Regions from separate parts of the Blautia sp. LMAG:89 genome, predicted to be linked through region 3. Evidence: riboswitches for the same ligand, from Rfam matches in the RefSeq annotation. Region 3 holds a riboswitch; each other region holds the start of a gene.
The links. A riboswitch is a leader RNA that binds a small molecule or an ion and turns the genes downstream of it on or off. The one in region 3 is predicted to bind cobalamin.
Positions count from the first base shown of each region.

Region 1: another riboswitch for cobalamin. It lies ahead of nikB (nickel ABC transporter permease); the one in region 3 lies ahead of CCC70_RS00350 (ABC transporter permease).
Region 2: another riboswitch for cobalamin. It lies ahead of CCC70_RS05475 (sirohydrochlorin cobaltochelatase); the one in region 3 lies ahead of CCC70_RS00350 (ABC transporter permease).
Region 4: another riboswitch for cobalamin. It lies ahead of CCC70_RS05410 (cysteine-rich small domain-containing protein); the one in region 3 lies ahead of CCC70_RS00350 (ABC transporter permease).

Region 1 covers NZ_NANC01000012.1:210,752-212,958, forward strand. The annotation lists gene nikC (nickel transporter permease) at 1-47, opposite strand, end outside; gene nikB (nickel ABC transporter permease) at 48-986, opposite strand; cobalamin riboswitch at 1,170-1,358, opposite strand; gene CCC70_RS14190 (M14 family metallopeptidase) at 1,644-2,207, opposite strand, start outside.
Region 2 covers NZ_NANC01000004.1:308,535-310,741, reverse strand. The annotation lists gene CCC70_RS05480 (NAD(P)/FAD-dependent oxidoreductase) at 1-525, shown strand, start outside; cobalamin riboswitch at 845-1,019, shown strand; gene CCC70_RS05475 (sirohydrochlorin cobaltochelatase) at 1,182-2,207, shown strand, end outside.
Region 3 covers NZ_NANC01000003.1:15,116-17,322, forward strand. The annotation lists gene CCC70_RS00345 (MATE family efflux transporter) at 1-642, shown strand, start outside; cobalamin riboswitch at 790-963, shown strand; gene CCC70_RS00350 (ABC transporter permease) at 1,100-2,029, shown strand; gene nikC (nickel transporter permease) at 2,045-2,207, shown strand, end outside.
Region 4 covers NZ_NANC01000004.1:291,740-293,946, forward strand. The annotation lists gene CCC70_RS05405 (phosphatase) at 285-1,001, shown strand; gene CCC70_RS05410 (cysteine-rich small domain-containing protein) at 1,108-1,395, opposite strand; cobalamin riboswitch at 1,663-1,832, opposite strand; gene CCC70_RS05415 (C40 family peptidase) at 2,064-2,207, opposite strand, start outside.

The DNA of each region.
Region 1 (2,207 bases), on a different contig from region 3:
AGAGTGAACTGTTTATTTTCTTTGAATGTTCGTAATACCTTTTTCAATTATCTATCCTCCTTAAGTCTTGGATCGAGATAAGTATAGGACAGATCCACAAGCAGGTTGATGCACATGTACAGGATCGCGATCCAGAGTACATAGCCCTGTACAAGAGGATAGTCACGACAGGAAATCGCCTTTACTGCCATATTTCCCATTCCAGGCCAGTTGTAAATGATCTCTACAACTGCAGTACCTCCCAGAAGACTTCCAAGGGAAAGCCCCAGCAGCGTTACCAGCGGAAGCATAACATTAGGAAGAACGTGTTTCCAGAGAATGACGCTTTCCTTAATTCCACGCATTCTTGCACCTGTGACATAATCCTGGTGAAGTTCCTCCAGTACTGCACTTCTTACCTGTCTGGTATATTTTGCAGACATAGCAAGTGCAAGAGTCAGCGCCGGGAGGATCATGGATTTAAAATCCGTACTGCCCCCGGCAACATTGATCCAGCGAAGCTGAACACCAAAGATGCTGAGAAGGATCAGGCCCAGCCAGAAGCTTGGAACAGATACTCCCACAAAGGTAATTCCTCTCACAAAATAATCCGGGAATTTGTTCTGATATACAGCGGCCAAGATTCCAAGCGGTATGGAAATAATGACCATCATCAGAAGTGCCAGCAACGACATCCTCAGCGTCGGCCAGAAACAGGATACCAGTTTATCTGTTACCGGCATTTTGAAAGAATAGGACTGTCCCATATCTCCTGTAACAACACCCTTCAGCCAGGAACCATACTGCACGAGAAATGGCTGATCAAGGCCAAGCTCATGTCTTGTCTGTTCCAGAAGCTCTGGTGTAGGAAGATTACCACACTCTGTCAGCATGATCTCCGCAGGATCACCAGGTGACAGGTAGGTCAGTCCAAATGTGAAAAAGCTGATTCCAAATAATACAATGATGATTTGGAGAAATCTTTTTCCTACTTGTTTCTTTGTCACGTTTTACTCCTTTCCTCATTTGATGCGATTTTAACATTGCCGTTTTAATTGAGTTAGATAAAAGAAACTATTGGATTCTTAATATGCAGAACATGCATGGAATTTTAGAAATTTGCACGAAAAAAGCCCGTGACGAAATACGGGCACACAAAATAAATATGCTTCCTATCTTCCGTAAGAATCATTTTAAAACAATTGCAAGCAGGTCTCCTGACTTAGGATCCTTACCCTCAAACACCTTCCCGGTCTATTTCTCACGCACTCGACCAGTGGTACTTTGTCTGAGGATTCCCCCTTACAGTGACGGGATCGTACCGGATTTACACCGGTTTCCCTATTAATCCTCTCAGAACTTACAACGGCTGATGTGAAAATCAGCAAATGCTGTTAAATTACTGCAACATTATATGATAAAACTATAGTTTATGTCTATGGAAAAATGTTATATTTTTAGAAAACTCATAAATTTTGTTAAAGATGCTTGAATTGTATATATCCCCCATGGGGGATATGACAATTGGATTTATCTGATCTGCTAAAAAAAACACGGATTTTACCTCGCTGTTTTTACAAATAGAATAGCAAATGGTAAAACCCGGTTTTCTTACTGTTTCAATATGATTTCAGACAGAAGCGTTCTGAAAAGGTTGTTTACTATCAGGTCAGAGTCTCCGTGATCGCTGCATATGCGATCATTGGTCCGTCTTCAATAATGTTCAGACTGGCTGTTTGATAAAGTACGACTCCGTTTTCAGTTGCAATAGATGTGTAAAGTAAATTTCCATAGTAATCTCTCAGTTCACCTAATTCTTCTCCCTTAAAGAAGTACTCTCCAGGCTTCTTGGATGGATACCAGCATCCTGTATACGGCGCATATTCATAGACTACATTTTCAAGAAGCATCTGACGGTAATGCTTCAGACCATGACACGCCTTTCCCTGGAGATGAAAAACAAGGTGACGGACGTCTCTTTTATCCTGTTCTACTTCCTCCCAGGTCCAGTAGCTGTGTCCGCCTCTTTCGATAAGAATACTTGGAATTCCAAGAGAAGAAGCATAATTGTAGGCGCCACCTGTGGCAGTTGTGGAACGGACTACATATTTTACGCCGATATGCCGTGCCATATGTAATGACTTCTCTGCTGTCTTTTCATCTACAACCCCTACATAATAAACATAGGGATGAAGCTGTTCGAACCCATCTCCACTATGTAGGTCGAT
Region 2 (2,207 bases), on a different contig from region 3:
AGCTACGAAGATCCGGCAAAGCATACCAACAATACAAACTTTGCCCTTCTGGTATCCAAGCATTTCTCAGAGCCGTTCCATGACAGCAACGGATACGGTGAGAGCATTGCAAGACTTTCCAATATGCTTGGCGGTGGTGTTATGGTACAGCGGTTTGGAGATCTGATTCGCGGAAGACGAAGCACAAAAGCCCGTATTGAGGAAAGTTTCGTAACACCTACACTTTCTGCGACACCGGGAGATTTAAGCCTTGTTATGCCGAAACGTATCCTGGATGGCATCATCGAGATGATCTATGCCCTGGACAAGATCGCACCGGGAACAGCGGATGACGATACTTTGCTTTACGGCGTGGAGGTTAAATTCTACAACATGGAGGTTGAGATCGACGAAAATCTGGAAACCTGCCACAAGGGTCTCTTTGTTATCGGAGACTGCAGCGGTGTGACACACTCTCTTTCCCATGCATCTGCCAGCGGAATCTACGTAGCCAGATACCTGGAGCAGGAGTATTTTAACAGATAAACTGCAAAGCAGTTTATCTGTTATGAGCAAGTAGCAAAGCGGATTGCGAATATCCAGTGTAAGACAGTCCTTTTCTGATATCAGAGTGATGACAGAAAGGGGCTGTTTTTTATGCAGGATGTGCATGAATATTGGAGAAAATATTCTGATAATAACTGACAGATACAGGGAGAAAACCGGTTACTGTTCACTGGTAATATTTCGCGAGGTGTTTTTTGTGAGCGAAGATCACAGAAAACCGTGAATCGTCTGACATCAATCTTGACAAATATGTGAGTTTGTGGTAAAAGTTAGATAACCAGATAAAAGAAAATATGTGCAAATGTTATAATGATAAGGTTGCATCCAGTCGGATGTGCAAAAGAGAATCCGGTGAGAATCCGGAACGATACCGTCACTGTGAAAGGGGAGCTGCTTTTATAACCACTGGGAGACCGGGAAGGGAAAGCAGCGTGGAACCAAGTCAGGAGAACTGCCTTATTGTGAGATCCAGGGATTCGCGGTTTACGAATCGGTATTCTCCATAACAATACAGAACTTCTTTTTATGTATTTGTATTGCGCAGAGAATCATGTGTGAGCAGGCGGCCGCAGAGAGCTGCTGTTTTTTTGTACATATCAGTATTCTGGAAATACATGAAAAGAGGACAATAAGAAATGAAAAGAAAAACAATGTTAGCTCTGATGCTCGCAGTTTCCATGACATGCTCTATGGGGGCAGCTACAACAGCAATGGCAGCAGAGGATTCTGCTACAGAAGAGAACGCTGAGGCAGCTGATACCACAGAGGCTTCTGATGCAGATCAGGAAGCAGCAGATAATGTAGCAGCTCTGATCGACAAGATCTATGTACAGGAAAGAAACGACACAACAGATGAGGACTGCAAGGCAGCCAAAGAAGCATGGGATGCTCTGACAGATGCTCAGAAAGAGCTGGTAGAGGGTGAGAATGCAGATCCGGATTATTTCGGACGTGACACAGGAGATGCTTCCAAGGACGATCCGCGTAACCAGGATGAGATCGGTGAGAATGAACTTCTTGTTGTAAGCTTTGGTACTTCCTTCAATGACAGCCGTGCAGAGGATGTCAAGGGAATCGAGGATGCTCTTGCAGAAGCTTATCCGGACTGGTCTGTAAGAAGAGCATTTACAGCACAGATCATCATCAACCATGTAGAGGCAAGAGATGATGAAGTGATCGATAACATGCAGCAGGCTCTTGACCGTGCAGTAGAGAATGGTGTTAAGAATCTGGTTGTACAGCCTACCCATCTGATGCATGGTGCTGAGTACGATGAGATGACAGAAGCGATCAATGGCTATAAAGATAAATTCGAGTCTGTAGCTATCGCAGAGCCAATGCTCGGTGAGGTTGGAGACGATGCAACTGTGATCAATGATGACAAGAAAGCCGTTGCTCAGGCGATCACAGATACGGCTTGCAAAGAGGCCGGATTTGACAGCATGGATGCAGCAGCTGAGGCTGGCACAGCATTCGTATTCATGGGACATGGAACATCCCATACAGCTAATATTACATACGATCAGATGCAGACACAGATGGAAAATCTTGGATTGAAGAACGCATTCATCGGTACTGTAGAAGGTAAGCCGGAAGATACAGCCTGCGACAAGGTTATCGAGAAAGTAAAAGAAGCAGGATACAAGAACGTTGTTCTTCGT
Region 3 (2,207 bases):
GAACTGGCGGTTCCTCTTGCGATACAGAATGTGATCATCTCCGTGGGAGGACTTGTGGTACAGTATGTGATCAATGGATTTGGTTTTCTGTTTGTGGCGGGATTTACGGCATCGAACAAGTTGTATGGGGTTTTGGAGATGGCTGCCGTTTCATATGGATATGCTATTACAACCTATGTGGGCCAGAATCTTGGTGCAAAAAAATACCAGAGGATTCGAAAAGGCGTGCGCAGCGGCACTTATATGGCAGTGCTCACTTCGGCTTTCATTTCCGGCATGATGGTACTGTTTGGACGTAATGTACTGTCCCTGTTTGTATCCGGTGAACCGGATCAGACCCGACAGGTATTGGATATAGCATATAAGTATTTGTTTATCATGGCTGTCTTTTTGTGGGTGCTGTATCTGCTGTATGTGTATCGTTCCGCTATCCAGGGCCTGGGTAATACTTTGATTCCGCTTGCCAGCGGCATTGCAGAATTTATAATGCGTGTCAGTGTTGCGCTGCTGCTGCCAAAACTGATCGGTGAAGATGGAATATACTATGCAGAGATCTGTGCATGGAGCAGTGCAGCTGTTTTATTATTCGTAAGTTATATGATCATTATACGGAAATATAAAGAAGTCACCGTTCATACATAATGTTATTTACTTAAGGGATCTATAATAATACAGGCAGAAAATATCCGGGTTTCACTATGAAATGTTCAGGTATTTTATATTTGACAAAAAACTATTTATATAAAAAGAAAAGTATGATATTATAATACTTATTCATTGCAACTATGAAAATTGAATAGTCAGAAGGGTGTACAAAGTACTTAATAAGGAATCTGGTGAAATGCCAGAACAGCCACCGCTACTGTGACAGGGACGAAAACCAAAATATCACTGGAGAGATCCGGGAAGATGGTAAGTAGGAAGAACTGGAGTCAGGAGACTTGCCTTTTTGACAGAAGAATTCTGATTCGGATGGGATACAGAAGGAATAAGCTCTGCTTGAGGTAGAGGTTTGTTTTTTGTGCTGATATGATGCTGGATCATATCAGCTTTTTTTATTTTAACCGAATAAACAGATGAAAAATGAGGAGAGATGAAGATGGGAAAAGTAATTGCAAAGCGTTTTATATTTATGATTCCGGTAGTGCTGGCGGTTACATTTATTATTTTTATGCTGAGTTTTATATCGGCAGGTGATGCTGCCAGAGTGCTGGCGGAGAAAAAATATGAGCATCCGTCACCGGAGCAGGTAGAAGAAGTACGGCATGAGGAAGGACTGGATCAGCCGGTGCTGGTACAATACGGGAAATGGCTGGATCAGGCACTTCATGGCGATTTTGGAAAATCATATTCTACCAGAAAACCGGCTTTTGAGGAATTAAAAAGATATTTTCCACAGACATTTAAACTGGCAGTTACTTCGTTTTTATTGTTGATGATCGTATCAGTCCCTCTCGGAATTTTGTCGGCAATTTATGAAAACAGAGTTCTGGATAAAGTCATTCGCATTTTGTCGTCCCTCAGTGTATCTATGCCGTCTTTCTGGATCGGTCTGATGCTGCTCTATATATTTGGAGTAAAGCTAAAAGTGATTTCCGTGATCGGAGGAGATGCCGGAGGCATCCCGATTCTTGCGGCATTTGCCATGGATATCAGTTTTTTTGGAATTATGACGAGATTGATCCGTACCAATATGATACAGGTGCTGAAGCAGGATTACATACGTGCCAGCAGAGCCAAGGGATTGTCATCTGTAAATGTAATTTTGCGTCATGGTCTGAAAAATATTCTGATTCCTGTGCTGACACGTCTGGTATCAATTGTGATCGGTTTTTTCTGTGGTTCAGCTGTGATAGAAAGTATTTTTTCAATTCAGGGAATCGGAAATCTGGCATTGAAATCCGTGATCTCAAAAGACACTCCGGTGCTGCAATGTTTTATCTTTATTCTGGCTGTTGGCATTGTAGTATTAAATTTTCTTGTGGATATCGCCTATTCTGCGATTGACCGGCGAATCCAGTTAAAGTAAAGGAGAGATCATAGAATGGGAAGCAGAAGAAAGCAGAAAACAGAAAAAAGCATGATCCAGAATCTGTACTGGAAACAGGTATTCCGGTCACCAAAAACAAAAATAGGATTGATGGTGGTCATAATTTTTGCACTGGCAGCTATTTTTGCACCTGTACTGGCGCCACATGATCCACTGC
Region 4 (2,207 bases), on a different contig from region 3:
CCGGCTATGTGCTCATGTAGTTTTATTATACCTTACCCCTACTTCGATGTCAACGAAATCCAACATGTGTTTCTAGCTGTTTTTGTGGTTTTTATCGGTTGCGCCCTGTTGATTTTATTTGTTTTTTGTATTTTTATGTTTTTCTCTATTGACTTTGTTTTTCTGCTCTGCCATACTTGGATTTATATAGGAATTCCTTTGTTTTTCAGAAAAAATTTATGCAAAGCGGACATTCGTATTCCGCTCTGTCACATGTTCTCAAACAGTAAAAGAGGTGTATTTTTATGTATCTTTCTGATATGCATACCCACTCCATCGCCAGTGGTCACGGCACGGAATGTACCATCACCAACATGGCACGCGCAGCTGCCGAGAAAGGTCTCCGGCTTCTCGGGATCACTGATCACGGTCCCGGCACTCTGGCAGCCGGAACTTCCTCCTATTTCCGCAGCCTTACCTATTCTCCCAAAAAACATTTCGGTGTAGAATTACTCTACGGAATTGAACTGAATATCCTTGACCGCAGCGGAACGGTAGATTTAGATCAAGAATTATTATGCAAACTTGATTACGCCATTGCCAGCATGCATGCCTGGAATTACCGTTGCGGTACCAGAGCCGAAAACACAGAAGCTTTTATCAATGTAATGAAAAACCCCTGTGTAAAGATCCTCGGACATAGTGATAACACTCATTACCCGGTTAATTATGATGCGCTTGCAAGGGCTGCCAGGGAAACCGGCACGATCTTTGAGATCAACGAAGCTTCTCTTGCACCTTATGGCTATCGTGGCGACACAAGAGAAAACTGTTTCGAGATCCTTCGATGCTGCCGCAAATATGATCTGCCGCTGCTTCTTTCCAGTGACAGCCATGGCCCGGAGCATATCGGAGATTTTACCTGTGCTGCTGAGTTTGTTCATCAGGCCATGTTTCCGGAACAGCTGATCCTCAACAACCAGATTCCCAGACTCAAGGTTTTTCTCCAAACCAGAGAATGATCTTCTGTATCTTTTCCGACAGATAACAGATATTGTCCCCTAAAACAAAACAGGCCAGTTCAAACACAGGAATATACATTTTCCTGTATCTGAACTGGCCTGTTTTTTATTTTTCCCGCTGCTTTCGTACAATTTCCGCAAGCTCGCTATATTTACCTGTAACATATCCAAAATTTTCTTTTCTGTGAGGAAGCTTGCATTCGGTGCAGTCTTTGATCCCGCTTTCCGTAAAGCGGAAATTACCACCACATTTATCTCCCAGTGCATATAAAGGACAATAGCAGAACAGACAATTGAAGTTCTCCGGATCTGCTCCTTTATGGCACGGAAAATATTCACAGTTTTTGTGGCTGAAGTAAGAGTATTCTTTGCCTTCCCAGTATGGTTTCTCCATGGCTCTTTTCTCCTCTCCTGACATAACCACACATAACTTTTTCCTATAAAAAAGAGGTAGCGATGCCACCCCGGGGTAGAAATATAATCCGTTCATGAGTGCGCGGAGGGAACGAATGTATCCGGAGTAGTATCGCCTGCCATTTAATCATGTATAATTCATATGAACAGGCGCATTCCATAAAAAAATGCCTACTCTCGTAAAAAAGTAGACAACGTCCCAGGGGTGCGGAGTCCCTGAAATGGTTGTTACACTTTACACGGAAGTTTAACCTCGCCATAACAAGCAGGTTTCCTGGCTCCGGGATCATGACTCCTCTCTCCTTCTCATACATACGTACAATGGACTATGAGATTCGCTCCTCCGTTACAGTGACCGGATCGCTCAGGTTTCACACCTGATTCCCTTTTCTGTGGACTTCTGATAATCAATATATAACTGTCAGCTATCCTCAGCACTTGCTATGTTCAATATGGAATTATACTGACATTATAATAACATCCTGTTAATTATATGTCAATACTGTTTTCAATATTTATACATTTTTGAGCATATTTTGTTGCTGTTCACTCCGTTCCATGGGTTTTCAATATTTTTTCCGACGTCAAAAACAGCCCGACAAACTGCTGTCGGGCTGCTGTATTTTTATTTTCTGTTGTACGTTCTTATTATACAAGACGTCTTACAGATACAATTGTTCTGTATGTAGCATCATTGCTGATCTTGATCCCGTCCTGAGAGTTCGATGCATGAACGATCTGGCCATTACCCATGTAAATAGCCACGTGTCCGCCATAGCAGATCAGATCTCC